DNA from 4 places in the Streptomyces sp. NPDC058045 genome. Region 4 is predicted to be linked to each of the others. Evidence: riboswitches for the same ligand, from Rfam matches in the RefSeq annotation. Region 4 holds a riboswitch; each other region holds the start of a gene.

Region 1 (7,766 bases), on a different contig from region 4:
CGCGAAACCACCTACGGCCTCATCAAGAACGGCACCCTGACCGTGCTGCCCGAGTACAACGGCGCCCTCCTCGCCTACCTCGACAGCAAGGCCGCGCCCAAGACCGTCGACGAGACCCAGACCGCCGTCAAGGCGAAGCTCGACAAGAAGCTGACCCTCCTCCAGCCCTCCCCCGCACAGGACCGGGACGCCGTCACCGTCAACGCCGAGACAGCGAAGAAGTACCACCTGACGGAGAAGTCCACCATCGCCGACCTGAAGGCGGCCGCACCCGGCCTGGTCATCGGCGGCTCACCCGAGTTCCAGCCCCGGCACCAGGGCCTCAAGGGCCTGAAGTCCGTCTACGGCGTGGAGTTCAAGTCGTTCAAGGCACTCGACGCGGGCGGCCCCCTCACCACCGCCGCCCTCAAGAGCGGCAACATCCAGGCCGGTGACGTCTTCACCACCGACCCCGGCATCGCCAAGAACAAGTTCCTCGCCCTGAAGGACCCGGAGAACCTCTTCGGATTCGAGAACGTGGTCCCGCTGGTACGCAAGGCGGACCTGCCGAAGAAGGCCGCCGGCGTCCTGGACGCGGTGTCCGCGAAGCTCGACACCGCGACCCTGCTGAAGCTCAACACCCAGGTACAGAACGACCATCAGGACCCCATGGACGCCGCCAAGAAGTGGCTGGCCTCCGCCGGCCTCGACTGACCCGCGACCACCTCCTCCTCCGCCGCCCGGGTTGCGGCGTGGCCCGCACGGCGCAACCCGCCCTGCGCACCCGCCGATCCCGCGGCACGCTGCCAGAGGGCATCGGCGGGCCGCACCGGTCCGCCACCCCTACCCGGAGGTGGAGATGACGACGGCACGGCAGCACCCACGGGTGCGTCTCGGGCAGGCCCGAGGCCCTGGTGCACCGCTGGTGCTGCTGCTGGTGCCGCTGCTGGTCTCGCTGCTCGCCTCCTGTGGCACCCTGCCCGGCGCGAGCACCACCGCCCACGCCAAGCCCGTCGGGAACGGCGACTTCCACCACCCCGGAGTCGTCGTCAGCAAAGCCCAACTCGACACCGCACGCGACCGCGTCAACGCCGGCAAGCAGCCCTGGCTCTCCTCCTACCTCGCCATGCGCGACAGCAAGTACGGCTCCCTCGCCTACCGGGCCACCCCCTTCGCAACCGTGCAGTGCCCACCCGACACCCGCCCCGGACACGGCTGCGTGGAGGAACGCCAGGACGCCGTCGCCGCCTACACCCAGGCCCTCCTCTGGTACATCACCCGCGACCGGCAGCACGCCGCCAAAGCCGAGCAGATCATGGACGCCTGGTCCGCCGAGGTGAAACGGCACACCGACGGCAACGCCGGACTCCAGACCGCGTGGGCCGGCTCCACCTGGGCCCGCGCCGCGGAGATCGTCCGCCACACCGGCGCCGGCTGGCCCGAGCCCCGGGTGCACCGCTTCGAGACCATGCTGCGCACCGCGTACCTGCCCGAGGTCGACAAGAAGGTCCCCGACTACAACGGCAATTGGGACCTCGCCATGACGGACGCCGCCATCGCCATCGCCGTCTTCCTCGACGACCACCGCACCTTCGACACCTCCCTCGCCCGCTTCAAGTCCCGCGTCCCCGCGTACTTCTACCTCTCCTCCGACGGGAAGAGCCCCAGGACGGTGCCCGGCAGCAGCTCCCGCACCCCGCGGCAGATCGACACCTACTGGTTCGGGCAGAACGTCTACGCCGACGGCCTCGGGCAGGAGACCTGCCGCAACTTCATGCACGTCGGCTACTCGCTCGCCGCCACCGGGCATATCGCGGAGACCGCCTGGCACCAGGGCGTCGACCTGTACTCCGGGGTGAAGGACCGGCTGAAGGCCGCCCTGGAATTCCACTCCCGCTACCAGCTCGGCGCCCGCGCCCCCGGCTGGCTCTGCGGCGGCAAGGTGGAACGCACCCTCGGCCCCGACCTGGAGGTCGACGCCAACCACCTGGAGAACCGGCTCCATCTGTCGCTGCCGCAGACCGACAAACTGAACCGGAGGACCCGGCCCGCCGGCACCGACGACCTGTTCGTCGCCTGGGAGACCCTCACCCACGACGACAGCCCCGGGAAGTGACCTGCCGGGCGCGATGTGCGCGGCACCCCGCGAATGGCGTACACTTCAACTCATCGACGCGGGGTGGAGCAGCTCGGTAGCTCGCTGGGCTCATAACCCAGAGGTCGCAGGTTCAAATCCTGTCCCCGCTACTGAAGGCCGAGGGGCCGGAACCAGAAAATGGTTCCGGCCCCTCGGTGCGTTCCCGGCCGGACCCCGTAGACCGGTCGGACCGCACGGGTCGCCGGGTCGGCCGCGGCGGGAGAACCTGTACGGGGCGCCGCAGCGGGCGCGAGGCGGCGGGAGACGCAGGTGGGCCAGCCAATATCAGACGAGAACGGGCAGCCCGGCCCGGTGCCCCACACGGCCAGCCGCCTCCTCACCGAACAGAACTTCGTCCGCGCCCTGCCGGTGCTGCTGATCGCCGTGTCGGCCCTGGTCGTCGCCGTGGTGCCGGTCCGCTACAGCGTGGTGCCGGTCCTGGTGGCGCCGCCCCTCGTCGCCGCCACCTTCTACCGGCTCCGCGGCACCGTGCTCATCGGACTCGCCTCCCTCGCCATCATGATCGTCCGCCGCCTCGACGTCGGCGACATCGCCCAGACCCGCGGCGTCAGCGGGATCGCCACCTTCCTCGTCGTCAGCCTGCTCGCCGTCCTCATCAACCGCGAAGTACGCCGCAGCGACGCCCTGCTCGCCTCCTCACGGCAGGTCGCGGAAGCCGCACAGCGCGCCGTACTGCCCGCACCGCCGGCCCGCCTCGCCGGCCTCGACATCGCCGCCCGCTACGAGGCCGCCCAGGCGGAGGCCTTCATCGGCGGCGACTTCTACGCCGTGCAGGACACGCCGCACGGCATCCGCATCGTCCTCGGCGACGTACGCGGCAAGGGCATGGACGCGGTCGGCGCCGTCGCCGTCGTCATCGGCGCCTTCCGGGAGGCCGCGGAATGGGAGAACACCCTGGAGGCCGTCGCCCGCCGACTCGACCGGGCCCTCAGCCGGGACGCCGTCCTGCGCTACGGCGACGAACCCGCCACCGGCCCCGGCCGGGACGCCGCCCTGGAGAGCTTCGCCACCGCCGTCCTCGTCGAGATCCCGCACGGCGAATCCCGGCTGCGGCTCCTCAACCGCGGCCACCCCGACCCGCTGCTCCTCGCCGTCGACGGCAGACTCCGCGAACTGCCGCCCGCGGAGGCCGCGCTCCCGCTGGGCTTCGGCGACCTCGGCGGCCGGCCCGACCGGTCCACCGAGACCGACTTCCCGCCCGGCGCCACCCTCCTCCTCTTCACCGACGGCCTCACCGAGGCCCGCGACCGTCACGGAACCTTCTACGATCCCGTGACCTTTCTCACCGGCCGCGTCTTCCGCACCCCCGGCGCCATGCTCACCACCCTCGTCGAAGACGTCCGCCGCTACACCGGCGACGGGTCCACCGACGACCTGGCGCTACTCGCGGTACGCCGCCCCATCACCCCGTGGACCGGCCCGGAGGGCATCCGGCCGCGGTGAAAGAGCCGCAGGCGAGGCCCGCGTTACCAGGGGTGACCGTGCGACGCCGCTGCGCACCGGAACTGAGCACCCGTCAGAAGCGCGCACTTCGCGGAACGCGGTTCAACTCGGCCGCATCCGCCCGCAGGTGCCCCGAAAAGTCCGCTGCCCCGCCGTCAACGATCAGCCGGAACGGCTTGGAATCGAACCCCCTCGTCTATTAACGTTCGATAACGCAGCGCGGTCGTCCCAGCCGTCACCAGCGTCGGCTCCGTGCGCACGCGCCGAATCCCGCAAGGGAACCGGGGAACCACCAACTTGGGGTGAATCCGGCCTCCTTCCCTGCCTGTGTGAAGGAAGCCGGTAGGAGACCTTCCTGCTCCGAACCCGTCAGCTAACCCGGTAGGCGAGAAGGAAGGAAAGGAGCACGCCCCCGTGGCGTCCAACCGCCCTGCCCCCGAGCCCCGTTACGCGCCCCACCCCCACGGCGCCTTCCCCGACGGGTTCGACCCCTACGGCAGCACCCGCGCCTTCACCGTCCCCGCCCCCCGCGGCGCCTACCAGCACCAGGGCGCCTACCAGGACCAGTGGGAGGCGGAAGGCCACGGCACCGCCTACTTCGACGCCTACCCGGGCCCCGAGCAGCCCGAGGCCGAGGACGACTATCAGGAGTGGAACCCCACCGAGGACACCGTCCGCCCGGTCCGCGGCCGGCACCGTGTCGCCAAGCAGCGCGGCGGCCTGGCCCGTTCCTCCACCGTCCTCGGCGTCGGCGTGATCGCCGCGGTCGGCGCCGGCGGCATAGCCTCCGCGCAGGGCAAGCCCCCGGTGAGCGTCTCCGTACCGGACCTGTCGACCGTCACCGACTCCCTGCCCGACGCCAAGTCACTGCCCGGCGTCGGCTCCCTGATCTCCGACGACTCCGGCGACGAGACGACCACCCAGGCCGCACCGCTCACCGGCGCCGGGCTCACCACCACCGACACCGAGGACGGCACCACCGACGCCGGTGAGGCACTGCGCAGCCGCATCCTCCAGCAGGCCGAGCAACAGCAGGACCACGCCTCGTCCGCCGCCGCTGCCGCCGCCCAGGACGCCGCCGCGCAGAAGGCCGCCGAAGAGGCCGCCAGCCAGCAGAAGAAGGCCGCGGACGACATCAAGGCCAAGAAGGAGGCGGCGAAGAAGAAGGCCGCCGAGGAGGCCGCGAAGAAGCGGGAGCGGGAGCGCCTCGCCAAGCTCGCCAAGAGCTTCAGCCTCCCCGCCGTCTCCTACACCCTCACCTCGCACTTCGGGGACCCCGGCGCCATGTGGTCCTCCGGGCACCACACCGGCCTCGACTTCGCCGCCCCCACCGGCACCCCCCTCAAGGCCATCCACACCGCCACCGTCAAGGAGGCCGGCTGGGCCGGCGCCTACGGCTACCGCACCGTCCTCGAACTCGATGACGGCACCGAGCTGTGGTACTGCCACCAGTCCTCGCTGAACGTCAGCGCCGGGCAGAAGGTCACCACCGGCGACACCATCGGCCGCGTCGGCGCCACCGGCAACGTCACCGGCCCCCACCTCCACCTGGAGGTCCACCCCGGCGGCGCCGGAGCCATCGACCCGCTGGGCTGGCTCCAGAACAAGGGCATCAACCCCTGACACCCCACACCCCGGCGGCCCTGGCGACACCCCCCCGACGCCAGGGCCGCCGGCCTGCGCCCGCCCCCAACACCCGCCCGCGCAAAGCCCGTTCAGGCACCGCCCGTTCCCGCACCGCCCGGGTACCGCTGCGGGGCGGGCGGCTGCGCGTACGGATTGGGATACGGGTGCTGATACGGGAGCGGAGACGGGTGTGCGTACGGGTTGAGGTGGGGGTGGGGTGCGGTGCGGGGGTCCCAGGCGGGCCAGGGGCCCCACGGTGGGACGGGCACCGGGGCCGCCGCCCGCGCCGCGTACTCCAGGGCCGGCCCGGCCACCGCCCGCCGCGACCACAACTCGTGCAGCAGCGCCCGCTCCCGCGCCGCGTAGTCGGGCCCCGGACGCCCGGCCCGCCGGGTGCGGTGCCGCAGAAAGGCCAGCGAGGTGGCGTACGCCTCGTACTCGGACACCGTGCGTGCGGCGGGGCGGCCGCCGCCCGGGGTGTGCCGCGCCCGGTCCCGCGCCAGCCGCCGGGCCCGCATCGAACCCAGCGCCCACGGCTCCTGCGGACCGAGCCAGCCGGCCCGTGTGTAGGCGGGGAGTTCGGTGCGGACGGTGCGCAGTTCCCGCTGCCGGGTCCACACCACCAGCCAGGTCACCACGGCGAACACCGGCACCATCAGCGCCGCGTACACCGCGACGAAACCGTAGTCGCCCAGCTTGGGTGAGCTGTTCCAGGCGGCGTGCAGGCCCATCGCCAGCAGCAGTCCCGCGGCGGGTGGCAGCAGCCGGCGGGGGAGGGAGCGGGCGGAGGCGGCGGCCAGGCCGAAGCCGATGCCGGTGAGCACGGTGAACAGGGGGTGCGCGAACGGCGACATGACGATCCGCACGAAGAACGTGGCCGCGGTCAGCGAGGACAGTCCGCTGTCCCCGGTCAGCCGGTCGCTGCCGAAGGCCGTACCGAGGTAGAGGACGTTCTCGGTGAAGGCGAAGCCGGAGGCGGAGAGTCCGGCGATCACCGCGCCGTCGACGACGCCCGCGAAGTGGCGTCTGCGGAAGAGGAACACCAGCAGGACCGCGGTCGCCTTGGCGGACTCCTCCACCACCGGCGCTATCACCGTCGTCCCCCAGGTGCCGGCGCGTGAGGGGTCCGCGGTGGCGGTGGCGATCCAGTGGGTGGCGAAGCTGTTGGCGACGATCGCGATCAGCGCCGCCGCGCAGGCCCCCCAGGAGAACGCGAAGAGCAGGATCCGCCACGGCCCCGGATCGACCCGGTCCAGCCAGCGGAACGAGGCGATCAGCAGCGGCACCGGCAGCACCGAGAGACCGAGCCCCACCAGGAAGCCCTCGGTGCCGGTCTGCTCCCGGACCAGGGCCAGGATCACCAGCCCCGACAGGGCGAGCAGCACGCTCAGCGCCGAGGCCCGTATCGCCCGCCGCTGCCACCAGTGCGGACACCCTCCCGGTACCGTCCGCGTCCCCGGTGGCACGGCCCGCGTTCCGGGGGACGGCCGGTGGCCCTGGGGCGGCGGGAGCGGGGGTCGTGCGGACACGTGCTCGACGGTAACCGGCGCGGGCCGCACGGCGCGACGCCGACCGAACCTCCGGAGCCCGGCCCCCCGAACCGTCAGCGGCGCCGGAACAGCAGATCGTGCACCGGGTGCCCCTTGTCGAGGCCCTGCCCTTCGAAACGGGTCAGCGGCCGGAAACCGGGACGCGGCGCGAACCCTCCGTCCGCCGCCGTGTTCACGAACGAGGGGTGCGCCGAGAGCACCTCCAGCATCTGCTCGGCGTACGGCTCCCAGTCGGTGGCGCAGTGCAGCAGGGCGCCGGGCCGCAGCCGGGCCGCGGCCAGCGTGAGGAACTCCGGCTGGATCAGCCGCCGTTTGTGGTGCCGCTTCTTGGGCCACGGGTCGGGGAAGTAGACCCGCAGGCCGTGCAGCGAGTCCGGCGGCAGCATCTCCTGGAGCAGGATCACCGCGTCGCCGTTCGCCACCCGGATGTTGTCCAGCCCGTTCGCCTCGGCGAGGGCCAGCAGATTGCCCTGGCCCGGGGTGTGCACATCCACGGCGAGGATGCCGGTGCCCGGGTCGGCGGCCGCCATCTGCGCGGTCGCCTCGCCCATACCGAAGCCGATCTCCAGGACCACGGGCAGCCCGCCGAACAGCTCCGCCGGATCCAGCACCCTGCTGCCGTCGACGTCCAGGCCCCAGGCGGGCCACAACCGGCGCAGCGCCTGCTCCTGACCGAGCGTGACCCGGCTGCGACGCGGCTGGAAGCTCCGGATCCGCCGCTCGTACCGCGACCCGGCAGGATCGGCCGCCGGCCCCTCCCCGGGCGCGAACATCCGCCCCTGCACGGGACCTCCGCCCTCCCGGGCGGGCACGGCGGACGCGGGAGGCTCGGGGGACTCGGGTGCTTCGGCGGGAGCCGGGCCGCGGGTCTGGTCGGCGCCAGCTTCGGGCGTTTCTTCGTAGGCCACAGTGCCCCCGATTCTACGATCCGGCGCGCACCCGCCGACGGGGGCGGAGGACGGGCCGGACCCCGCGCGAGGGAGGCGTCCCGTGGTCTACGGCGGAGGCGG
Region 2 (7,766 bases), on a different contig from region 4:
CGACCGACGAGATCCGGTCGATCTTGACCGATTCGGTGGAGGTGGTCGCGTAGGGCGCCGGGGAGGTGGAGTCGGCGGCCTGCTCGTCGGTGTGGCTGACGATGAAGCGGTTGCCGGTGAGCACCAGGACGGTGACATGCCGGCGGACCTCGTTGGCGTCGAAGGTGGTCTCCTGATGGACCAGATACGACCCGATGGCCTCGCCGCCGACGGCGGCCTCCACCGCCTCGGCCACCAGCGCCGGGTAGTAGCCGCTGCGCTCGATCGCCGTGCGCAGCCCCTGGGTCGTCGTACCTGTCTTGGCCATGCGCTCCATCCTAAGGCCCCGCACCGACACCGGATCCCGCCCGGCGGACGGCTTCCGGCCCCCCTCGGGCGGGCCCCCGGCCATGCCCGGTCGGCCGCGGTCCGGGCAGGGCGCCGGTTCAGTACGCGGGCATGGTGCGCGGTCCGAGGTCGCCGCGGGCCGGGGGCCGGGCCAGCCGGACCTCGGCGCCGAGTACGGACACCCCGTGGGTGGCCACCACCACCGGCTCCAGGGCGACCGCGATCACCTCGGGGTGGTCGTCGACCAGCCGGGACACCCGCAGCAGCAGTTCCTCCAGGGCCGCGGTGTCCACCGGGTCGGAGCCGCGCCAGCCGAAGAGCAGGGGCGCGGTGCGGATGGCGCGGATCACCGAGTGCGCGTCGCGGTCGGTGACGGGGATCAGGCGGTGCGCGGTGTCGCCCAGCAGCTCGGAGGGGGCTCCGGCCAGACCGAAGGAGAGCACGGCGCCCGCGGTGGGGTCGATCACGGTACGGACCACGGTGTCGACTCCGCGCGGCGCCATGGCCTGCACCACGGGGCGCAGTTCGGCCGGGGTGCCGAAGGTGTCGGTGAGTTCGCGGTAGGCGCCGCGCAGATGCTCCTCGTCGGCCAGGTCGAGCCGGACGCCGCCGAGGTCGGCGCGGTGGCGGAGATGGGGCGCGGTGGTCTTGAGCGCGACCGGGTAGCCCAGGGTGTCCGCGGCCCGTACCGCCTCCTCGCAGCCGGGGGCGGGGAGCGCCTGGCGTACCCGCACCCCGTAGTGGCCGAGCAGGCGGGCGGTGTCGCCGGGGTCGAGGGTGAGGCCCTGCGGGTCCTCGGCGGCGGGGCCGGCGAGGAGCCGTTCGATCTGCTCGGCGGCGGCCTGCTCGTCGATGTCCTCGAACGCGGGGACCCGCCCCGGCTCCCCCGCCTCCCGGCGCCACTGGGCGTAGTTGACGGCCTCGGCGAGCGCCCGCACGGCCCGCTCGGCGGCCGGGTAGGCAGGGATGTGGCGGGTGGGAGCGGAAGGTGTGTGGCGGGTGGGAGCGGAAGGTGTGTGGCGGGTGGGCGCGGCCGGTTCGCCGGGGTCGGGGGCGGTGGGTGGAGCGGGCCGGTCGGTGTCGGGGGCGGTTTCGCCGGTGGCCGGGCGGGGGGCGGAGGGGCCGGTGACGGCGGCGGCGGAGAGTGCCCGGGCGAGGCCGCCGAGTTCCACATGGACCACGGAGACGGGCTTGGCGGGGTGGGCCTCGACCGCGGAGCGCAGGGCGGCGGCGAGTTCCTCGTCGGAGGCGGAGTCCTCCCCGAGCGAGGGGATCGCGGTGACCACGACCGCGTCGCACAGGTCCCCGGCGAGCGCCTCGGTGAGCGCCCGGTGGAACTCCCGCGGGCCCGCCGCGGTGCTGAGGTCCATGGGGCGCAGCGGGCGCAGCCCTTCGGAGAGGCAGGCGTCGTAGGTGAGCAGGCCGAGGGATTCGGAGTTGCCGACGATGGCGACCCGGGGGCCCGACGGCAGGGGCTGGCCCGCGAGTTGGAGCCCGGCGTCGACGAGTTCGGTGATGGTGTCGACGCGGATGACGCCGGCCTGGCGGAGCAGCGCGGAGACGGTGGCGTGCGGCAGCCTGGTGGCGGGGACGGCGTGGCCCAGGGGCGCGACGCCGTGGTGCCGGGCGCCCTGCACCACGACCAGGGGTTTGGCGGCGGCGGTCCGCCGGGCGAGCCGGTTGAACTTGCGCGGGTTGCCGATGGACTCCAGGTACATCAGCCCGACTTCGGTCTCCGGGTCCTCGTACCAGAACTGGAGGACGTCGTTTCCGGAGACGTCGGCGCGGTTGCCCGCGGAGATCAGGGTGGAGACGCCGGCCAGGCCGGTGAGGCCGGTGCCGCGGCGGTGCAGCCGGGCGAGCAGGGCGATGCCGATGGCGCCGGACTGGGTGAAGAGCCCGATCCGGCCGGGGCGGGGCAGTTCGGGGGCGAGGGAGGCGTTGAGCCGGATGTCGGGCGCGGTGTTGACGATGCCGAAGGCGTTGGGGCCGATGAGGCGCATCCCCCAGGAGCGGACCTGGCGTACCAGTTCCCGCTGCCGTTCGCGGCCCGCGTCTCCGCTCTCCGCGTAACCGGCGGAGAGCACCACCAGTCCCTGGACGCCGTGTTCGCCGCACTCGGTGACGACCTGGGGGACCTGTGCCGCGGGGACGGCGAGGACCGCGAGGTCGACCCGGTCGGTGATCTCGCCGAGGGAGCGGTGGGCGGGGACCCCGTCCAGTGCGGTGCGGTCCGGTTCGAAGGCGCGGTTGACGGCGTGGAGGCGGCCGGTGAAGCCGGCGGTGCGGAGGTTGTCGAGGACGCTGCGGCCGACGCCGCCGGGGGCCCGGCCGGTGCCGATCACCGCGACCGAGCCGGGGCGCAGCAGACGCTGCACCGAGCGGGCCTCGGCGCGCTGCTCGCGGGCGTGCTGCACGGCGAGCGAGGCCTCGGTGGGTTCCAGGTCGAACTCCAGCCGCACCACGCCGTCTTCGAAGCTGCGCTGCTGCCGGTAGCCCGCGTCGGTGAAGACCTTGACCATCTTGATGTTGCTGGGCAGCACCTCTGCGGCGAAGCGGCGGATGCCGCGTTCCCGGGCCACCGCGGCGATGTGCTCCAGCAGTGCGGAGGCGACCCCGCGGCCCTGGTGGGCGTCCTGCACCAGGAAGGCGACCTCGGCCTCGTCGGCGGGTGCGGCGGCGGGCCGGCCCCGGGCGTCGATGCGGTCGTAGCGGACGGTGGCGATGAACTCGCCGCTGACGGTGGCCGCGAGGCCCACCCGGTCCACGTAGTCGTGGTGGGTGAAGCGGTGCACGTCCTTGTCGGAGAGCCGCGGGTAGGGCGCGAAGAAGCGGAGGTACTTCGACTCGTCCGAGACCTGTTCGTAGAAGTCGGTCAGATGCTCGGCGTCGTCAGGGGTGATGGGCCTGATCCGTGCGGTGCCGCCGTCGCGCAGCACCACATCGGCCTCCCAGTGGTCGGGGTAGGCGTGCCGGTCCGACGGGGTCTGCATGGGGCCCAGGGTACGGGTAGCGGTGCCGGCCCGGGGGGGCGCAGGCTTGGGCTGCACACCGGGCGCGGGGCTATGGCGGGCGGCTATTCTCCGGGTACCGCAGACGGTATGCAACACTGGTCTAGACAACTTTGCGACACCTGAAGGGCAGCATCACATGGCTGAGCGCCGCGTCAACGTCGGCTGGGCCGAGGGTCTTCACGCCCGCCCCGCCTCCCTCTTCGTCCGTGCCGCCGCGGCCTCGGGCGTTCCCGTCACCATCGCCAAGGCCGGGGGCGCACCGGTCAACGCCGCGTCGATGCTCGCGGTGCTGAGCCTGGGTGCCCAGGGCGGCGAGGAGATCCTGCTGGCCTCGGACGCCGAGGGTGCGGAGGTCGCGCTGGACCGTCTGGCCAAGCTGGTCGCGGAGGGTCTGGAGGAGCTGCCCGAGACCGTCTGAGGCCGCCCTGCACAGGTGTGAAGCCCCGACTCGGTCGAGTCGGGGCTTCACCGTGCGGGGACGGTCAGACGCTGAGGCCGTGCGAGCGGAGGTAGGTCAGCGGGTTGATGTCGGAGCCGTAGTCCGGGCCGGTGCGGGCCTCGAAGTGGAGGTGCGGGCCGGTCACATTGCCGGTGGCGCCGGAGAGCCCGAGCTGCCGGCCGGGTGTCACGGTCTGCCCGACCGAGACGCCGATGGACGAGAGGTGTCCGTACTGGGTGTAGGTGCCGTCGTGCATCCGCAGCACCACGTTGTTGCCGTAGGCGCCGCCCCAGCCGGCCTCGACCACGGTGCCGGAGCCGACCGCGTGCACCGGGGTGCCGGTGGCGGCGTGGAAGTCGATACCGGTGTGGCTGCCGGAGGACCACAGGGAACTGCCGGCGTGGTAGCCGGTGGAGACATAGGAGCCGGTGATCGGCAGGACATAGCTGCCCAGGCGCTTGCGCTCGGCGGCGCGAGCGGCCCGCTCCTTCGCCTCGCGGGCCTTCTTCGCCTTGGCCGCGCGGATCTTCTTCGCCTTCGCCTCGGCGGTCCGTTTGGCCTCGGCGGCGTGCCGCTGGGCGTCCCGCTCCGCCTTCGCCAGAGCGGCGGAGACCTCGGCGGCCTCCTGCTGCGCGGCGGCCTGGTCGTCGATCTGAGCGGCCATCGACTGGCCGAGGTCCACGGCGCGGATGAGTCCGGTGTCCCGGGTGCCTTCGTCGGCGGCGAGCGCGGGTCCGGCGAGCGTGCCGACGACGCCGGTGGTGGTGAGCGCGGCGATGCCGGCGGCCTGCGCGGTGCTGCGGTTGAGGCGGCTGGGCCGTCTGTGCTTCCCGGTGGCACGGGTGAACGCCATGGGGCGATGTCGTCCTTTCCTTCCCTGTCGCCTACCGGGTTAGCTGACGGGTTCGGAGCAGGAAGGTCTCCTACGGGCCCTGGCACGGCGCCCGATTCACCCCGGGGGGACTGGTGGGTCCCCGGCTCCCCCGGTTCACACTTCGGGGGACTCGGCGATGGCTGCCCGGTGCCGCGGGCGCGGCGTACTGCCTGACGAACAGCCGGACCGACGCTAAACGGGACAACTCCCGGGCAACAAACGGATCACCGCTTTTGAGGCGTATGCCACAGACAGATGGGCAACGTCCGTACTAATTCGGACATGTGAGGGGACATCGGTTTCCGAGACGCGCCACCGCCCGCACCGCTGAGGGTGCGGGCGGGGCACGTGCCGGGAGGCGTGGTCAGCCGGTGACCACGGACACCTCGCCGATGCCGAGCGCCCGTACCGGCTCGGCGATCTGCTCGGCGTCGCCCACCAGGACCGTCACCAGCCGGTCCACGGGGAAGGCGCTGACCACCGCGGCGGTGGACTCCACCGTGCCGGTGTCCGCGAGCCGCTGGTAGAGCCGGCCCTGGTAGTCGTCCGGCAGCCCCTGCTCGACCTGCTCCGCGAGCGTCGAGGCGACAGCCGCCGCCGTCTCGTACTTGAGCGGGGCGACCCCCACCAGATTCTGGACCGCGACATCGCGCTCCGCGTCGGTGAGGCCGTCCGCGGCCAGGGTGCGCAGCACCTGCCAGAGGTCGCCCAGCGCGGGCCCGGTGGAGCCCGTGTCGACCGAGCCGGAGATGGCGAGCATCGCCGCACCGCCCGTGCTCCCCTCCGCGGACGGCGCGGTGGACCGCAGCACCTGCCCGAAGGCCCGCACCCCGTAGGTGTAGCCCTTCTCCTCGCGCAGCACCCGGTCCAGCCGGGACGTCAGGGTGCCGCCCAGGCAGTAGGTGCCGAGGACCTGCGCGGGCCAGACCCGGTCGTGCCGGTCGGCGCCGATCCGGCCGATGAGCAGCTGGGTCTGGACGGCGCCAGGGCGGTCCACGATGACCACCCGGCCGGTGTCGTCGGCGCTGATCGGCGGCGCGGGGCGGGCCGGCGCGGTGTCCCCGGTCCAGGCGCCGAGCGTGTCGGCGAGGATCGCGTCCAGATCGGTGGCGGCCAGATCGCCGACCACGACGACGGTGGCGGTGGCCGGCCGCACATGCTTCTCGTAGAAGGCGCGGACCGCGGAGGCGTCGATGCCCTCGACGGTCTCCTCGGTGCCCTGGCGGGGCCGCGACATCCGGGAGTCGGCGGGGAAGAGGCGGCGGGACAGCTCCTTGGCGGCGCGGCGGGCCGGGTTGGCCGTCTCGTGCGGGATCTCGTCCAGGCGGTTGCGTACCAGGCGCTCGACCTCGCTGTCGTCGAAGGCGGGGGCGCGCAGCGCGTCGGCGAGCAGGCCGAGGGCCTTCGGCAGCCGGGAGACGGGCACTTCGAGGGAGAGGCGCACCCCCGGGTGGTCGGCGTGGGCGTCGAACGTGGCGCCGCAGCGCTCCAGTTCGGCGGCGAAGTCCTCCGCGGAGTGCTTGTCGGTGCCCTCGGAGAAGGCGCGCGCCATGATCGTCGCCACTCCGTCCAGACCGGCCGGCTCGGCGTCCAGCGGGCTGTCCAGCAGCACCTCCACGGCGACCACCTGCTGTCCCGGGCGGTGGCAGCGCAGCACGGTGAGGCCGTTGTCCAGGGTGGCGCGCTCGGGCGCGGGGAACGCCCAGGGCCTGGCCTCGCCCGGCTCCGGCTGCGGGTGGAACTCCATGGCGACTGCGGGTGCGGTCTGCTCGGTCACTTCGCCGCCTCGTTTTCCAGCTCGGTTTCCTGCTCGATTTCCTGCTCGTTCTCTTCGCCGGCGGGGATGACGGGCTCGTACACCAGGACCGCGCGGTTGTCGGGGCGCAGCCGGGCGCGGGCGATGTCGCGCACCTCGTCCGCGGTGATGTCCAGGACGCGCCGCACCGCGGTGAGCGCGAGCTGCGGATCGCCGAACAGGACGGCGTAGCGGCAGAGTTCGTCGGCGCGGCCGGCGACGGTGCCGAGCCGGTCCAGCCACTCGCGCTCCAACTGGGCCTGGGCGCGCTCCATTTCCTCCGCGGTGGGCCCCTCCTCGGCGAAGCGGGCCAGCTCCTCGTCGACCGCGGCCTCGATGACCGGGACCTCGACCTCGCCCGAGGTCTTCACATCGAGCCAGCCCAGCGACGGCGCACCCGCCAGCCGCAGCAGGCCGAAACCGGCGGCGACGGCGGTGCGGTCCCGGCGCACCAGCCGGTTGTAGATACGGGAGGACTCGCCGCCGCCGAGGACGGTGAGCGCCACATCGGCCGCGTCGGCCTGCCGGGTGCCGTCCTCGGGCAGGCGGTAGGCCGCCATCAGGGCGCGGGCCGGCACCTCCTCCGTCACGACCTCGCGCAGCTCCCGGCCGATGACCTCGGGCAGCGCACCGTCCCGCGGCGCGGGCTTGCCGTCGTGCCCCGGGATGGAACCGAAGTACTTCTCCACCCAGGCCAGGGTCTGCTCCGGGTCGATGTCGCCGACCACGGAGAGCACCGCGTTGTTCGGCGCGTAGTAGGTGCGGAAGAAGCTGCGGGCGTCCTCCAGGGTGGCCGCGTCCAGGTCGGCCATGGAGCCGATGGGGGTGTGGTGGTAGGGGTGGCCCTCGGGATACGAGAGGGCGGTGAGCTTCTCGAAGGCGGTGCCGTAGGGCACGTTGTCGTAGCGCTGGCGGCGCTCGTTCTTCACCACGTCCCGCTGGTTGTCCAGGGATTCCAGGTCGAGCGCGGAGAGCAGGGAGCCCATCCGGTCGGCCTCCAGCCACAGCGCCAGCTCCAACTGGTGGGCGGGCATGGTCTCGAAGTAGTTGGTCCGCTCGAAGCTGGTGGTGCCGTTGAGCGAGCCGCCGGCGCCCTGCACCAGCTCGAAGTGGCCGTTGCCGTGCACCTGTTTCGAACCCTGGAACATCAGGTGCTCGAAGAGGTGCGCCAGGCCGGTGCGGCCCGCCACCTCGTGCCGCGAGCCGACGTCGTACCAGAGGCAGACCGCGGCGACCGGGGTCAGGTGGTCCTCGGAGAGCACCACGCGCAGGCCGTTGGCCAGGCGGTGCTCCGTCGCTGTGAGGCCGCCGGTACCG
Region 3 (7,766 bases), on a different contig from region 4:
CACCTGTGGACTTGAGGAGGCCGTCGCCACGGCACGCCGCGCCGCGGGCGGCAGGAACCTGGAGATCCTCGGTGCCGACGTGGCCGCCCAGTGCCTGCGGCACGGGCTCGTCGACGAGATCCTGGTGTACGTGCTGCCGGTGCTCCTCGGGGACGGTGTCCGCTTCTCGCCCCCGAGCCTCGGCAGGGTCGAGCTGGAACCGTTCGGCAACACCCAGTCGGGCGCCGTCACCACGCTCCGCTTCCGTGTGCGGGAGCAGTCGCGGCGCGGGCTTGCCGACGCTGTGGGGGACGGCGGGAACTGAGTTTCCGCAGCCCCACCCAGGCTGTCCCCGCCGCCCTCGCGCCCCCGTCCCCCGACCTCGGGGACCTCGAAGGAACCTCGGGTGGACCCCGTTTGGGCAGGCGCCCCGCCGACGACGGCCGAGCGTCAGGTCCGCAATGACTTGGCCGAACTCCGCCACCGGGGACCGCCCGAGTCCCCCTCGGGGCGGTGGTGCCGGGGCGTCGTACCTTCTTTCGGGAACCGCGGCCGGGACTTGCGGGCGGCGGCGGCCGCGTACTGGTGGGCGGGTGCAGGGGGCCGAGTCGACACCGGCCAGCGACCGACCCGCCAGAAAGCCATATGTTCCGCCGGACACGACCCAGGCCCGCCGTACCTGCTCGGTACCTACTCCGTGTCCTGGATCGGCAGCAGGTCCGGGCGTTTGGCCTCGATGTGGTCGCCGGAGGATTCGCCGCGGAGGCGGCGTCCGATCCAGGGCACCAGGTACTCGCGGGCCCAGTGGATGTCGTCGCGCCGCAGGTCGAGGGTGCCGCGCGGCGGTTCCGGGGGCCACGGCTGGTCCGGGTCGGCGGGCACCTCCAGGCCGAGGACCTGCGCGGCGCGGAGGGCGACCCGGGTGTGGCCCTCGGGTGAGAGGTGCAGCCGGTCGCCGTCCCAGGCGCGGCGGTCCTGGACGGTCTTGAGGGACCACAGGTCGAGCACCGGGCAGCCGTAGCGGTCGGCGACGGCGCGGACATGCCCGTTGTAGGTGGCGATCTTGCCGCGGAGCCGCTTGAGCACGGGCACATCGCGGGTGTCGAAGCCGGTGGTGACCATCACGGTGCCGACTGCGGAACTGAGGTCGGCCACCGCGCGCTCGAAGCGTTCGGCCACGTCGTCCGGGTCGGTGCCGGGGCGGATGATGTCGTTGCCGCCGGCGCAGAACGTCACCAGGTCGGGGGCGAGTTCCCGGGCCCGCGGCACCTGGTCGGCGACGATCTGGTCGAGGAGTTTGCCGCGTACGGCGAGGTTGGCGTAGCGGAAGCTGTGTTCGGGCACGCGGTCGTCGAGGAGGACGGCGAGGCGGTCGGCCCAGCCGACGAAGTGCCCGTCGCGGCCCGGGTCCCCGACGCCCTCCGTGAAGCTGTCGCCGAGGGCAGCGAAGGACCGGATCGCGTCACTGGTGAAGGATGTCGGCTCTGCCACGTGACGACATCCTTCACCGCGACCAGTGACCTACGCCACCGTAGCCAGGCGTTGACGGTGGGTGAGATACGCCACCCGGCCGTCCGCCGTGCCCGGGATCAGATGGTCAGGCCGTGCGAGCGCAGATAGGCGACCGGGTCGACATCGGAGCCGTAGTCCGGGCCGGTGCGGATCTCGAAGTGCAGATGCGGTCCGGTGACGTTGCCGGTGGCGCCGGAGAGCCCGATCGGCGTCCCGCCGGACACCTGTTGCCCTGCGGCGACGGCCAGTTGGGACAGATGCGCGTACTGCGAGTACCTGCCGTCGTCGTGCCGGACGACGACCTGGTTGCCGTAGGCGCCGCCCCACCCGGCGGAGACGACGGTGCCCGCGGCGACGGCGCGCACCCCGGTGCCGGTGGGCACCACGAAGTCGGTACCGGTGTGGTAGCCGCTGGACCACATCCCGCCGGCCTGGTGGTACGGGGTGCCGACGGTGGCACCGGCCACGGGCAGCGCATAACCGCCGGCGGAGGCGGACGCGGCGGCGGGCTTGGGGGCGGCGGCCTTGGGGGCGGCACTCCGGGGTGCGGTCTCGGCGGCGGTCTCGGGTGCGGCCTTCGCCGCGCCGGGCTTGCCGAGGGTGAGTCGGAGACCGGGGTGGATCAGCGACGGGTCCGAGCCGATGGCGCCGCGGTTGTCCCGGTACAACTGCCGCCAGCCGCCGTCGACTTGCTGCGCCTTCGCGATCCGCGCCAGGCAGTCCCCGGCCTGCACGGTGTAGGTGGCGGCGGACGCGGTCCCCGTCGCGGCCCGGGTCTGCGCCGGGGCCTGGGCGGGCTTGGCGGACTGGCCGGGGGCGGCGTGCGCCGCGGGGGCACCCAGCAGCGGCAGCGCGAGCGCGGCGCCCCCGGTACCGGCCACGGTCAGCGAGCGGGACAGGAAGGTCGTGCGGGTACGGCGGTGTCTACCCTTCGCGGGCATGGCGGGTCCTCTCCGGCGCCTGCGAGGTGAGCTGTCGGGTTCGGACTGGAGATGCCCGGCCGCCTTCTCGTAGCGGCTTCACCCCTAGCCGTCCGGGACGGCGTGGTACCTGTCGGGTCCCCCGCTCCTGCCGGCAGTGGGTCGGTTGGATTCCGGACGGTGGCAGGATTCGGCGTCCGTCCGGAGTGAGCGCGACCGTAGGCGAATGCACGTGGCGGCGACAAGCACGGAATGCGCGGGCGGAATGCTTTTCCCAGATCCTTTACGGAGAATGCGGTCACGCTCCGTGGACCGTTGATCTTCCGGAATTGCGGGAACGTTCTCAACGCCCGCCACTTCCCGCCCTCTTACCCACCCGCCTCCCTTCCGGCCACCACCACCCACCGTCACCACTATGATCCTGCTCACCCTCTCGCGCCTCATAACCCGGCATTCCAGGGCGACTTGGGGCGAGTGGTGACACTTCCGATGTGATGGCAATCGCCCGGTTTCCTCAACGCGCCTCTATATGGCCTTATATACGGCAGACCGGAACAGATCGACTCGCAGCCCATGATGTGCGACCCATGCTGTACCGCCGCCCCATGCCGTAGGGTCGGGACTTCGTGCCCATCGGCGAGCGGAGCCGGTGGCCGAACGGGAGGAGCCCACGTGACGCAGCAGGTCCCCTCGACCGAACCCCGACTTGACGGTGTGCGCAATTTCCGCGATGTGGGCGGGCTGCCCACCACCGACGGCCGGCAGGTGCACCCGGGACGGCTCTTCCGCAGCGGCCATCTCGCGCACGCCACCAAGGCGGACACCGAATTCCTGCGCACCCTGGGACTGCACACCGTCTTCGATTTCCGTAATTCCGCCGACCGCGCCCTGGACGGTCTGGATGTGGAGATCGACGGCGTACGCAATGTGAGCATTCCGCTCAACGACCCCGCGGACGGCGCCGAGTTCTGGAAGATGGTGCGCCACGGCGACCTGGACCAGCTCCGTGCCCTGCTCGCCGAGGGCCGCGCCGCCCAGCGCATGATCGACTCGTACCGGGTGCTGATCACCGACCGCACCGACGAGTTGGGGCGGGTGCTGCGGTCGCTCGCCGAGGACAGTGTGCCGGCGCTGATGCACTGCGCGGCCGGCAAGGACCGGGCCGGGGTGACCGTCGCCGTCACCCTGCTCGCGGTGGGTGTGGAACGGGACGCGGTCGAGGCCGACTACCTGGAGTCCAACGCGCGGCACCGCCGGTACCGGGTGCACCGCGCCGGCAACGCCCCGGGCGGCACCTCCGACGAGGTGATGGAGCTGCTCAGCCCGCTCTTCGACGCCCGCGCCGAGTATCTGGCGGCGGCCTTCGACACCATCGAGTCCACCTGGGGCGGGACCGAGGCCTATCTCACCGAGGGCCTGGGGCTGACCGCCGAGGTGCGGGAGCGGTTGCGCGCCCGGCTGCTGGACTGACCGCCCACACCTACCGCTATCCGGACTCCGCGCCCAGCTTGAAGAGCAGGTACAGGAACGCCGCCAGGCCGTGCACCACGACCACGTACACCACCAGCCGGATCCAGATGGAGCGGGGCAGTTTGTCCTCGGGAACCATCCGCCGCACCGGGGCCTGGGGGGTGGGGTCGTCCTCCGGGTGGACCGGTGGGTTCACGGGGTGCCTCCCGGGGCGGTGTGGCCGGCGGCCGGGCCGAGGCAGAGTGCGGCGGCCGGGCTCTGCAACAGCGTGTGCAGGAAGAGCAGTTCGAGGCCGTCCTCGTCGGCGGCGGCGATCCGGTGCGGGGTGAGCGAGTCGAAGTGGGCGCTGTCGCCCGGCCCGAGGAGGCGGGTGCTGTCGCCCAGCCTGAGCCGCAGCCGCCCGCGCAGTACGTACAGCCACTCCTCCCCCGGGTGCACTCGCACGATGTCGCCCTGGCTGCCGTACGGCACCCGTACCCGCAAGGCCTGCATGGCGCGGCCGGGCGCACTGGCCTGGAGGTAGGTCCAGCCGCCCGCGGTGTTCGGCTCCATGTCGGCGGAGCGGATCACCGAGCGGGGGTCGGCGGGTGTCTCGCCGAGGAGGTCGGCCACGGTGGTGGCGTAGACCCGGGCCAGGGCGAGGAGCATCGGCAGGGAGGGCTGACGGCGGCCGGTCTCCAGCCGGGAGAGGTGGGCGGGCGAGAGTCCGGCGTCGCGGGCGGCGGCCTCCAGGGTGAGTCCGGCGCGGCGGCGCAGCTCGCGCAACTGGGGTGCTACGGCGGTCAGTTCGGCTGCGGTGGGACCGGTCGGCTCCGGGGCTGCGGGGCCGGGCGGCTCCGGATCGGATGCGCTCATAGTTCGATTGAGCCAGAGCAATGCCTCCCAGGCAAATAACTTGCCCGAGAGGCAAAAGAGCTTGGGTCCGCTCAGCGGTGGGCGATGGCCTGGGTCACCAGTGTCCTGCCGAAGTCCCACATCAGGCCACTCCCGTGGGCGTCGTCCATCACCGCGGTGAAGGCGGCGACGAAGCGGTCCACGTCCTGCTCGGTGAGCACCAGCGGCGGGATGAGCTTGATCACCTCCAGGTGGTCGCCGGAAACCTGGGTCAGGATGCGGTGCTTCTGGAGCAGCGGCACCACCACCATCTGCGCGAACAGGCCCTTGCGCGCGGCCTGCAACATGGCCCAACGGCTGCGCAGCTTCAGGGACTTGGGGCGCCCGAACTCGATGCCCACCATCAGCCCCCGGCCGCGTACATCGCTCAGCAGCTCATAGCGGTCGACCAGGGCGGCGAGCCTGGTTCTGAGGAGGTCGCCGGTGGCGCGGGCGTGCGCCACGGTGTGCTCGTCCTCCATCACCGCGAGGACGGCCAGCCCGGCGGCCATGGCCTGTGCGTTGGCGCCGAAGCTCGCCGAGTGGACCAGGACCCGGTCCATCGACGCGTACACCTTCTTGAAGATCCAGTCCTTGCCGAGGGTGGCGCTGACCGGTACGTATCCGCCGGAGAGCGATTTGGCGACGCACACCAGATCCGGTTCCACCCCCGGCTCGTGCTGGTAGGCGTAGAAGTCGCCGGTGCGGCCGAGGCCAGTCTGCACCTCGTCGGCGATGAGCAGGGCCCGCCGGCGGTGCAGCATCTCCTGGGCGGCCTTCAGATAGCCGGGCGGCGCGGCGTGCACCCCCTTGCCCTGGATGGGTTCCACGATCAGCGCGGCCACATCGCCCCGGGCCAACTCCCGTTCCAGCGCGTCGAGATCACCCAGGGGCACCGCGGTGTCCGGCAGCAGCGGGGCGAAGCCGTCGCGGAAGCCGGACTCGCCGTTGACGGAGAGGGAGCCGGCGGTCAGCCCGTGGAAGGAGTGCTCGCAGTACAGGATCCTGGGGCGGCCGGTGGCGCGGCGGGCGAACTTCAGCGCGGTCTCCACCGCCTCGGTGCCGCTGTTGCCGAAGAACACCCGGTCCAAGTGCGGGCTGTGGGTGAGGAGTTGCTCGGCGAGCAGGCCGGGCAGCGGCTGGCAGTCGAAGCGGGTGAGGTCCGCGAGGGAGGCGTCCAGCACATCGTGCAGGGCCTGGCGGACGACGGGGTGGTGGCGGCCGAGGCCCATCACACCGAAACCGGCCAGCATGTCGAGGTAGTCGTTGCCCTCGGCATCCCAGAAGTGGGCGCCCTCGGCCCGCTCGTAGACCTTGTCGAAGCCGATGGTGTGCAGCATCCGCGGCAGTTGGTGGTTGAGGTGCCTGGCGTGCAACTCGTAGCGTTCGGCGCCGCGTTCGGCGAGCAGGCGGCCCAGGTCGAAGCCCCAGGCACCCGGCTCCCCGGGGTGGGCGGCACCGGCTGCCGCGGGGGTGGACGGGCTGCTCATCGGGGTGTCTCCTTGGCTGCGAGGGCGGCACCGATCCGCCCGGCGATCTCCACCGGAGTGAGTCCGATGTCGGCCAGCATCTCACTGCGTCTGGCGTGCGCGAGAAACTGCTCCGGGATGCCGAACTGCCGTACCGGTACGTCCACTTCGGCATCACCGAGGGCGAGCGCGACGGCCGCGCCGACACCGCCGGCCCGGGAGTTGTCCTCGACGACGGCGACCAGCCGGTGGTCCGCGGCAAGCGGCGGGAGTGCCGGATCGACCGGTTTCACCCAGCGCGGGTCGACCACGGTGCAGCCGATACCGCGCGCCTCCAGCAGCTCCGCGGCCTTGAGGCACACCGTCGCCATCACGCCCACCGCGACCAGCAGCACCCGCGGCCGTTCAGCGCGGTGCAGTACGTCGAGGCCGCCGATCCGGTCCACCGCCGGGATCTCGGGCCCCACCGTCTCCTTCGGGAACCGCAGCAGCGTCGGCGCGTCGTCCACGGCGACCGACTCCCGTAGCTGGGCCCGCAGTTGCTCCGCCTCCCGCGGCGCCGCGATCCGCAGCCCGGGCACGCACTGGAGCACCGACATGTCCCACATCCCGTTGTGCGAGGCCCCGTCGGTACCGGTCACCAGAAGCTTGTGTACGTACGACTGGTGGCCGGTGTCCCAGAGGAGGCGGTCCCGTGGCGAGTCGAACACCCGGTGCAGGGCGAGGGTGAGTTCCACCACGCCGAGGTTGGGTCCGAGGTGGCCGCCGGTTCTGGCGACCGCCTGCACCAGGAACTCCCGGATTTCCAGGGCGAGTTGATCGAGTCTCTCGGCGGGCAGCGCCTTCAGGTCGTGCGGTCCCCGGATGCCTTCGAGGATGGTCATGGTCGGGCCCCCTTGGTCCTGTGTGCCTGCTGTCCGGCTGACGACGGCGGCGCGTCCCCACCCACCGCCACCGGCCCCACCCCGGCCCGCCGACCGCTGCGGCACCCCGCGAGGGGGCGCGCAGTCAGGTACGGCAGGCCAGGTGGGACCGGTTCTCCACCGCTCACCGCCTCACCGGTTCCCGGACACGGTGTCGCGGGCCGCGCGCAGCGACTCCTTCAGGGAACCCATGGTGGCCAGGACCGCCGTGGGTTCGTAGCCGCAGTGCGCCATGCAGTTGTCGCAGCGCGGGTCCTTCCCGCGGCCGTAGGCGTCCCAGTCGGTCTCCTCGATCAGCTCCCGGTACGTGGGTACGTAGCCGTCGCTCATCAGGTAGCAGGGCCGCTGCCAGCCGAAGAGGGAGTAGTTGGGGATCGCCCAGGCGGTGCACGGGAAGTCCACCCGGCCCTCCAGGAAGTCCAGGAAGAGGGGCGAGTGGTTGAGCCGCCAGCGCCGCCGGTTGCCGCCCGCGAAGGCCTTCTTGAACAGTTCGCGGGTCTGGGTAACGCCGAGGAAGTGCTCCTGGTCGGGGGCCTTCTCGTAGGCGTAGGCGGGCGAGATCATCATCTCGTCCACCTTGAGGTCGTCGTTGAGGAAGTTGAGCACCTCGATGATGGTCT
Region 4 (7,766 bases):
AGTTGCAGGGCAGGGTCGGGGAGGTGCGGGCCGCGCAGCGTTCTGCGGTCCAGGACGACTCGCAGTACCAGCAGGTCGTGGCGAGGTCCGGGAGTCTGACGCGGGACACCTTGCAGTCCATGGTGCGGGATCGGGTGCTGCACAAGGCGGCCTCGGATGCCGGGGTGAAGGTCAGTTCCCGGGATGTGCAGGCGTTGCGTACTTCCATGGAGCAGGGGGCGGGTGGCCCGAAGGCGCTGGAGGCGACGTGGTTGCAGCGGTACGGGGTGGCGCCGGAGCGGCTGGACGAGAGTCTGCGTACGGAGGCTGAGGCGCGGAAGCTGTATGACCGTCTCGGGGTGGATGGGAGCGGGGCGGCGGGGCAGGCCGCGTTCTGGAAGCGGTTGTCGGAGGCGTCCAAGTCGCTGCGTATCGACCTCAATCCGCGGTACGGCGCCTGGGACGACACGAAGAGCACTCGGGCGGAGGCTCGTACTCCGTGGCTGAGGGATGTGTCGGCCGCACCGCGGAAGCAGGCGTGAGCGGTGTAGGCGGCCTGACCGGTACGGGCGCCGTAAGCGGTAGCGGCTACTGACCCTCGGGCGCCCCTGGCCCCGCCCCTACCGCTCCCCCGCCCCTCCCCTCGTGACCTTCGGGTTTCTGGCACGGTCCGGCGTGGGGCGTGGGTGGGTTACGTTCGAGGGGTGATGAGTTCGAGCGCTTCCTCTTCCTCTCCGGTCCCTGCTTCCCCGGTTCCGCCGTCTTCCGAGGCGGGGCGGATCGTGCTGCTCACCACCAGTCATCGGGTGGCGCCGGGGTTGCTGTCGTGGCAGGCGTGGCGGTTGTTGCACGACGCGGATCGGGTGGTGTGTTCCGATCCGGCGCATCCGCAGCTTCCGTATCTGCGGGAGGCGGGTGTGCCGGTGGAGGAGGTCCGGCTCGGCGCGCGGGAGTTGGTGGATGCGTGTGCCGGTGGGGCGACGGTGGTGGTGGTCGCTGTGGGGGAGGGCGAGCCGGAGTTGACGGACGGCTTGGCTCGGCTGGCGGGATCGGGGCGGGTGGACATGCCGGATCTGGAACTTCTGCCCGCTTCGTACGATCTGCCGGGGGCGCGGTTGCTGGATCTGGTGCAGGTCATGGATCAGATCCGGATGGAGTGCCCTTGGTCCTCGCGGCAGACGCATGAGGGGTTGGCGAAGTACGCCATCGAGGAGGCGTATGAGCTGGTGGAGGCGATCGAGGAGGGGGATCGGGCCGAGTTGCGGGAGGAGTTGGGGGATGTCCTGCTGCAAGTCGTGTTCCATGCCCGGATCGCCGAGGACGGACTGCCCGCCGACCGCCCTGACGCCGATGGCACCCAGGCCGGGACCGAGGCCGAGGAGGAGGCCGAGGTGGCGGCCTTCTCCATCGATGATGTCGCGGGCGGCATCGTCGCCAAGCTCATCCATCGCCATCCGCATATTTTCGGGGACGCGGTGGCGCACACCCCGGAGGATGTCCGGGAGTTGTGGCTGGGTGCCAAGGCGGAGGCGAAGCAGCGGGAGTCGGTGACGGACGGGGTGCCGTTGGGGCAGCCGGGGTTGGCGCTGGCGGCGAAGCTTGCCTCGCGGGTGCGGACGGCGGGGCTTGAGGTGCCGCTGCCTGCGGGGAGTGGTCTGGGGTACGAGTTGCTGGCGACGGCGGTGCGGGCGGAGGCGGAGGGGGTCGATCCGGAGGCTGCGCTGCGTGTGGCGGCCCGCGCGTACCGTGATGCGATCCGCGCGACGGAAGCCGCCCACCGCTCCTCCTGAGCCCATCCCCTCCTGAGCCCAGTGCCCCTCCTGGGCCCACCGCCCCCTGGCCCCGTCCCCCCCGGTACCGTCCCCTTCATGCACGACGAGTCCCGTACCGGTCCGCCTTCCGCCCCTGTCCGCTCTCCGGAGTTGTCCGGGTGTCCGGAGTTGTTTTCGTGGGAGTTCGCGGCGGATCCGTATCCGGCGTATTCGTGGTTGCGGGAGCATGCGCCGGTGTTCTGGACGCGGTTGCCGAGTGGGGTGGAGGCCTGGTTGGTGACGCGGTATGCGGATGCGCGGGTGGCGTTGGCGGATGGGCGGTTGAGTAAGAATCCGGCTCATCATGATGAGCCGGCGGACGCGCGGGGTCGTACGGGTATTCCGGGGGAGCGGAAAGCCGAGTTGATGACGCATCTGCTGAATATCGATCCGCCGGATCACACGCGGTTGCGTCGGCTGGTGTCGAAGGCGTTCACTCCTCGGCGGGTGGCTGAATTCGCGCCGCGAGTACAGGAGTTGACGGATGGTCTGATCGATGCTTTCGCGGTGCGGGGGGAGGCGGATCTTATTCATGAGTTTGCTTTTCCGCTGCCGATCTATGCGGTGTGCGATCTGCTGGGGGTGCCGCGGGAGGATCAGGATGACTTCCGTGACTGGGCGGGGATGATGATCCGCCATGGGAAGGGTCCGCGGGGTGGGGTGGCCAGGTCGGTGAAGAAGATGCGGGGGTATCTCGCTGAGTTGATTCACCGGAAGCGGGAGGATCCCGGTGACGATCTGATTTCTGGTCTGATCCGTGCTTCGGATCACGGGGAGCATCTCACCGAGAACGAGGCGGCGGCGATGGCGTTCATTCTGCTGTTCGCCGGTTTTGAGACGACGGTGAATCTCATCGGCAACGGGGTGTTCGCGTTGCTGACGCATCCGGAGCAGCGGGGGTTGTTGCAGTCGGCGCTGGTTTCCGGGGATGCGGGGGAGGCGTTGCTGGAGACGGGGGTCGAGGAACTGCTGCGTTTTGACGGGCCGGTGGAGATGGCGACGTGGCGTTTCGCGCGGGAGCCGTTGGTGCTGGGTGGGCAGCGTATTGCGGCGGGTGATCCGGTGTTGGTGGTGCTGGCTGCGGCGGATCGGGATCCGGAGCGGTTCGAGGGGCCTGAGTTGCTGGATCTGGCGCGGGTGGACAATCAGCATCTGGGATACGGGCACGGGATCCACTACTGCCTGGGGGCGCCGTTGGCGCGGTTGGAGGGCAGGGTGGCGTTGGGGACGTTGTTGCGGCGCCTTCCCGATCTGCGGTTGGCGGTGGATTTGTCCGATCTGCGGTGGCGGGGCGGGTTGATCATGCGGGGTTTGCGGACGTTGCCGGTGGAGTTCACACCGTCCGCTGGTCAGAGGGTTTCTGACGTGCCGTCATGAATGTGATGTGTGCGTTATCGCTGATGCATCGACTTGTGACAGGTGTTCGACCCGGCTACGTTCACTGGTGACCTGGGTGAGTTGTCGCCTTGGTTGTCACCTCTGTCACGCGAAAGGCAATCAGATGCTTTCCGGGAACGGTCGGCACCGCCGCCCCCGCCAGGCCCCTGCTCTCGTCGTCGCGGCGGGGGTGGCCGGCTCCGCCATCGCCATCCCGCTGCTGGGCGCCTCCGGCGCGCACGCGGCGACCGCTGCGACCTGGGATCGCCTCGCCGACTGTGAGAGCGGCGGATCGTGGAGTGCGAACGAGCACAACGGCTACTACGGGGGGCTTCAGCTTTCGCAGAAGGTGTGGGAGTCGTACGGCGGTCTTGATTTCGCGCCGCGGGCGGATCTGGCGAGCCGGTCTCAGCAGATAGCCGTGGCGCAGAAGGTGCTGGCCGACAAGGGGCCGCAGGCGTGGCCGAGTTGTGCGCTGGTGCCGGGGCTCGGCAAGATCGCTGGGGGCGTGGGGGTGGACCCGGGCGCCACCGCCGAGTCCGCTTCGCCCAGTTCGTCCGCTTCCCCCGAGACGTCAGGAGGTTCCGGCGGCTCCGATGACTCCGGTACCGCCAGCGACAAGCCTGAAGCCTCCGGATCGCCGGACTCGTCCCAGTTGCCCGACTCATCCCCCTCGCCGGACTCCTCCGGCTCCACCGATGCCGCCGACCCCGCGGGCTCCTCCACTCCGTCCACCGGTTCCGCAGACAAGAACCACCGCGAAGGCGACACTTCCGACAACTCTCGCCCCGCGGACGGCACTTCGGCCGCGCCCACCGAATCCGCCCCCGCCGAATCCGCCCACCCCTCCGGCGGCCCCACGTCCGCCGACCCGGCCGGTTCCGGCCGCCACCGCGGTGGCGCCGCCGACGAGGGCGGGGCCCGCGACTCGTCCGGCCGCCACGCCTCCCGTGACCAGGCGCATGGCGAGGGAACGGGTGAAACGGATGAAGGGGACGGAACGTACAAGGTGCGTCCCGGGGACACGTTGTGGGCCATCGCGGGTGACCACGGGGTCGAGGGCGGATGGTCCGCGCTGTATGAGCGGAACGAGGGAATCGTGGGGAGCGATCCGGACCTGATCGTGCCTGGCCAGACCCTTGATCTTCGTCTTGAATCGGGCGAAACGCAGCGGTAGTTCGCCACTGGATGCCCGTTTTGGGATCGGTGAGAGATGAGTCTCAGAAGCCCTGATCGTCTTTGAATTTCCCGCCCCGGGCTGCTTACGGTCGAGACCGCTCGCCACCGCGGGCACCCTCGGACGCCCCGCCGAATCCTGCCGGCGTCCGAACGGGAACAGTCGTCGCGTCAAGCGCCGAAGGCAGGAGCGGGGGACCCAAGGTAAGTGCCGGGCCCGGCCGTTGGAGGGCTGAGCGGAGACGCGCAGCCGCCCGACGGAAGGTCAGGTCCGGCTGGGGGTGAAGCCGTGCGCCAGGTCGCACGGCCGGGCAATCCTCCCGGTGGCTCGGAAGCGAGCCCGGGAGACCCACCGGCCCGAACCCGACAGCTCACCTCGCAGGCGTCGGTGAGGGGATCACTTCATGCTGCGTTCCAAGGGCAAGCACCGCCGTCCTTCGAAGACCACCCGGGTCGCCGCGCTCGTCGGTGTCACCGGTGCCGCCGTGGCCGTGCCGCTGATGGCCGCCGGTTCGGCCTCCGCCGCCACCGCCTCCGAGTGGGACCAGGTCGCCCAGTGCGAATCCGGCGGCAACTGGTCGATCAACACCGGCAACGGCTTCTACGGCGGCCTGCAGTTCACCAGCTCCACCTGGGCCGCGTACGGCGGCACCCAGTACGCGCCGCGTGCCGACCAGGCCACCAAGGCGCAGCAGATCGCCGTCGGTGAGAAGGTCCTCGCTGGTCAGGGCAAGGGCGCCTGGCCGAACTGCGGTACCGGCCTGTCCAGCACCCCGTACGGCGGCGGTTCGCAGCAGGCGCCCAAGCCGCAGGCGCCGCAGCAGCAGGCCCCGAAGCAGGAGCAGACCCGCCCGGCGGCGCCGAAGCACGCGGACCGCTCCGAGCACCGTGCGGCGCCCAGCCAGAAGAAGACCGTCGAGACCCCGACCGGCAAGAAGGTCAAGAAGGGCGACGGCGAGTACAAGGTGAAGAAGGGCGACACCCTCAGCAAGATCGCCAAGGCGCACCATGTCGAGGGCGGCTGGCAGAAGCTGTTCAAGCTGAACGACGACATCATCGACGACGCCGACTTCATCTACCCGGGCCAGCAGCTCCACCTGAGCTGAACCACCCCGCGGCGCACTCCATGACCGGCCCTCGCCCCGGCGCGTGACACCCCCCGCACGTGCCGGGGCGAGGCCGTCCGTGTGCGCGCCCCCGCCCCTGCGCCACCAGTCGGAGAGCGCCCGGAATCCAGCCGGACGCCGGTCGGGAAGCGGCCGGAAACCATGTGGACTTTGCCCTGGTTCCGGATCATTCGGGCCTGATTTCGTCCCAGGGGACGGGCGGGCGGCGGACCGACCGCCGCGGGCCGGTTAGGCTCGTGCCGCGGGGCGAGGGCGATCCGGCTCCGACCCCGCACCTCCAGCGTCACATCCCAGAAGGAGATGCTCGTGCCGTCCATCGACGTCGTCGTAGCCCGGGAAATCCTGGACTCCCGAGGCAACCCCACGGTCGAGGTCGAGGTCGGCCTCGACGACGGCAGCACCGGCCGTGCCGCCGTCCCGTCCGGTGCCTCCACCGGTGCCTTCGAGGCCGTCGAGCTCCGCGACGGCGACCCCAACCGCTACCAGGGCAAGGGCGTCGAGAAGGCCGTCCTGGCCGTCATCGAGCAGATCGGCCCGGAGCTGGTCGGCTACGACGCCACCGAGCAGCGCCTGATCGACCAGGCGATGTTCGACCTGGACGCCACCGACAACAAGGGCTCCCTCGGCGCCAACGCCATCCTCGGCGTCTCGCTTGCCGTGGCGCACGCCGCCTCCGAGGCCAGCGACCTGCCGCTGTTCCGCTACCTCGGCGGCCCCAACGCGCACCTGCTGCCGGTGCCGATGATGAACATCCTCAACGGCGGTTCGCACGCGGACTCCAACGTCGACATCCAGGAGTTCATGATCGCGCCGATCGGCGCCGAGTCCTTCTCCGAGGCGCTGCGCTGGGGCGCCGAGGTGTACCACACCCTCAAGAAGGTCCTGAAGAACAAGGGCCTCGCCACCGGTCTCGGCGACGAGGGCGGCTTCGCGCCGAACCTCGGTTCCAACCGCGAGGCGCTCGACCTCATCCTGGAGGCGATCAGGGAGGCCGGCTACGCCCCCGGCCAGCAGATCGCCCTCGCGCTCGATGTCGCCGCCTCCGAGTTCTACCAGGACGGCAAGTACCTCTTCGAGGGCAAGGAGCGCTCCGCCGCCGAGATGACCGAGTACTACGAGGACCTGGTGGCCTCGTATCCGCTGGTGTCCATCGAGGACCCGCTGTTCGAGGACGACTGGGCGGGCTGGAAGGTCGTCACCGACAAGCTCGGTGACAAGGTGCAGCTCGTCGGCGACGACCTGTTCGTCACCAACCCGGAGCGTCTGGCCCGCGGTATCGAGGAGGGCTCCGCCAACGCCCTGCTGGTGAAGGTCAACCAGATCGGTTCGCTCACCGAGACCCTGGACGCCGTGGAGCTGGCCCAGCGCAACGGCTTCAAGTGCATGATGTCGCACCGCTCCGGCGAGACCGAGGACGTCACCATCGCGGACCTCGCGGTCGCCACCAACTGCGGCCAGATCAAGACCGGCGCCCCGGCCCGCTCCGAACGCGTCGCCAAGTACAACCAGTTGCTGCGCATCGAGGAGATCCTCGACGACGCCGCGGTCTACGCGGGCCGCTCCGCCTTCCCGCGGTTCAAGGCGTAACGCGGGCCGCCGCCGCCCGCCGGCGACACCTTGAGGTAGGCCACGTCCCCGCACCCGGTCCCGTACCGTGTGCGGGGACGTCCGCGCGTATCGGGGAGGCGGGAGCAGATGGCCGGAAAGGACCGGGAGGCCCGGGACCGGTTCTCGACCGCGACCAGGCTGCGGCTGCTCGGCGAGCAGACCGCGGCCCGGGTGTACCGCTCCCAGACCCGCCGTCAGGCGCGCCGCTCCCGCCTCACCGGCCGTGCCGCGCTCCTCGCCCTGGTCTTCTGCTCCCTGATCGTCGCCCTCGCCTACCCGATCCGCCAGTACGTCTCCCAGCAGGCCGAGATCGGCGACCTGCGGCGCCAGCGCAACGAGGAGCGCGAGCGGGTCGACGAACTCCGCGACCAGAAGGCACGCTGGAGGGACGACGCCTACGCGGAGCAGCAGATCCGCAAGCGGCTGCATTACGTACGGCCGGGGGAGACCGGCTACACCGTGGTCGGCCCGGAGGGCGCCCGCCTCCCCGGCGCGGACCGGGGCGACCCGGACCGCCCCTGGTACTCCAATGTCTGGGACGGCGTGGACAAGGCGGACCGCTCGGGCCGCTGACCGGCCGCCCGCCCCGGGGACCCGAGCCCGCCGCGGCCCAACCGCCGCCCCGCACCGGCCAGTTCACCCCGGCCTCTCATCCGCACGCAGCCCCACCCACCCCGCACTCCGACAA

Evidence for each region. Region 4 has a riboswitch for cyclic di-AMP ahead of ACFVST_RS08920 (transglycosylase family protein). Riboswitches for the same ligand answer to the same signal wherever they lie in the genome.
Region 1: linked by a shared signal. The riboswitch ahead of ACFVST_RS24695 (M23 family metallopeptidase) and the one ahead of ACFVST_RS08920 (transglycosylase family protein) in region 4 are both predicted to bind cyclic di-AMP.
Region 2: linked by a shared signal. The riboswitch ahead of ACFVST_RS13870 (M23 family metallopeptidase) and the one ahead of ACFVST_RS08920 (transglycosylase family protein) in region 4 are both predicted to bind cyclic di-AMP.
Region 3: linked by a shared signal. The riboswitch ahead of ACFVST_RS01195 (M23 family metallopeptidase) and the one ahead of ACFVST_RS08920 (transglycosylase family protein) in region 4 are both predicted to bind cyclic di-AMP.

The regions. Positions count from the first base shown of each region.
Region 1 covers NZ_JBHVRR010000053.1:15,573-23,338, reverse strand. Annotated here, with positions in the region: gene ACFVST_RS24715 (ABC transporter substrate-binding protein) at 1-693, shown strand, start outside; gene ACFVST_RS24710 (alginate lyase family protein) at 839-2,095, shown strand; tRNA gene ACFVST_RS24705 (tRNA-Met) at 2,153-2,226, shown strand; gene ACFVST_RS24700 (PP2C family protein-serine/threonine phosphatase) at 2,387-3,580, shown strand; cyclic di-AMP (ydaO/yuaA leader) riboswitch at 3,832-3,983, shown strand; gene ACFVST_RS24695 (M23 family metallopeptidase) at 3,995-5,203, shown strand; gene ACFVST_RS24690 (PrsW family intramembrane metalloprotease) at 5,296-6,672, opposite strand; gene trmB (tRNA (guanosine(46)-N7)-methyltransferase TrmB) at 6,810-7,529, opposite strand; gene ACFVST_RS24680 (FAD-dependent oxidoreductase) at 7,752-7,766, opposite strand, start outside.
Region 2 covers NZ_JBHVRR010000018.1:24,207-31,972, forward strand. Annotated here, with positions in the region: gene ACFVST_RS13855 (DUF5998 family protein) at 1-307, opposite strand, end outside; gene ACFVST_RS13860 (GNAT family N-acetyltransferase) at 426-3,320, opposite strand; gene ACFVST_RS13865 (HPr family phosphocarrier protein) at 3,478-3,759, shown strand; gene ACFVST_RS13870 (M23 family metallopeptidase) at 3,824-4,633, opposite strand; cyclic di-AMP (ydaO/yuaA leader) riboswitch at 4,647-4,800, opposite strand; gene ACFVST_RS13875 (M16 family metallopeptidase) at 5,019-6,401, opposite strand; gene ACFVST_RS13880 (M16 family metallopeptidase) at 6,428-7,766, opposite strand, start outside.
Region 3 covers NZ_JBHVRR010000001.1:249,995-257,760, forward strand. Annotated here, with positions in the region: gene ACFVST_RS01185 (dihydrofolate reductase family protein) at 1-304, shown strand, start outside; gene ACFVST_RS01190 (SGNH/GDSL hydrolase family protein) at 670-1,470, opposite strand; gene ACFVST_RS01195 (M23 family metallopeptidase) at 1,569-2,432, opposite strand; cyclic di-AMP (ydaO/yuaA leader) riboswitch at 2,436-2,617, opposite strand; gene ACFVST_RS01200 (tyrosine-protein phosphatase) at 3,084-3,881, shown strand; gene ACFVST_RS01205 (DUF6126 family protein) at 3,898-4,077, opposite strand; gene ACFVST_RS01210 (helix-turn-helix domain-containing protein) at 4,074-4,736, opposite strand; gene ACFVST_RS01215 (aspartate aminotransferase family protein) at 4,808-6,244, opposite strand; gene ACFVST_RS01220 (1-deoxy-D-xylulose-5-phosphate synthase N-terminal domain-containing protein) at 6,241-7,107, opposite strand; gene hpnH (adenosyl-hopene transferase HpnH) at 7,279-7,766, opposite strand, start outside.
Region 4 covers NZ_JBHVRR010000010.1:27,560-35,325, reverse strand. Annotated here, with positions in the region: gene ACFVST_RS08940 (SurA N-terminal domain-containing protein) at 1-521, shown strand, start outside; gene ACFVST_RS08935 (MazG family protein) at 687-1,769, shown strand; gene ACFVST_RS08930 (cytochrome P450) at 1,848-3,167, shown strand; gene ACFVST_RS08925 (transglycosylase family protein) at 3,292-4,344, shown strand; cyclic di-AMP (ydaO/yuaA leader) riboswitch at 4,510-4,743, shown strand; gene ACFVST_RS08920 (transglycosylase family protein) at 4,748-5,449, shown strand; gene eno (phosphopyruvate hydratase) at 5,771-7,057, shown strand; gene ACFVST_RS08910 (septum formation initiator family protein) at 7,166-7,651, shown strand.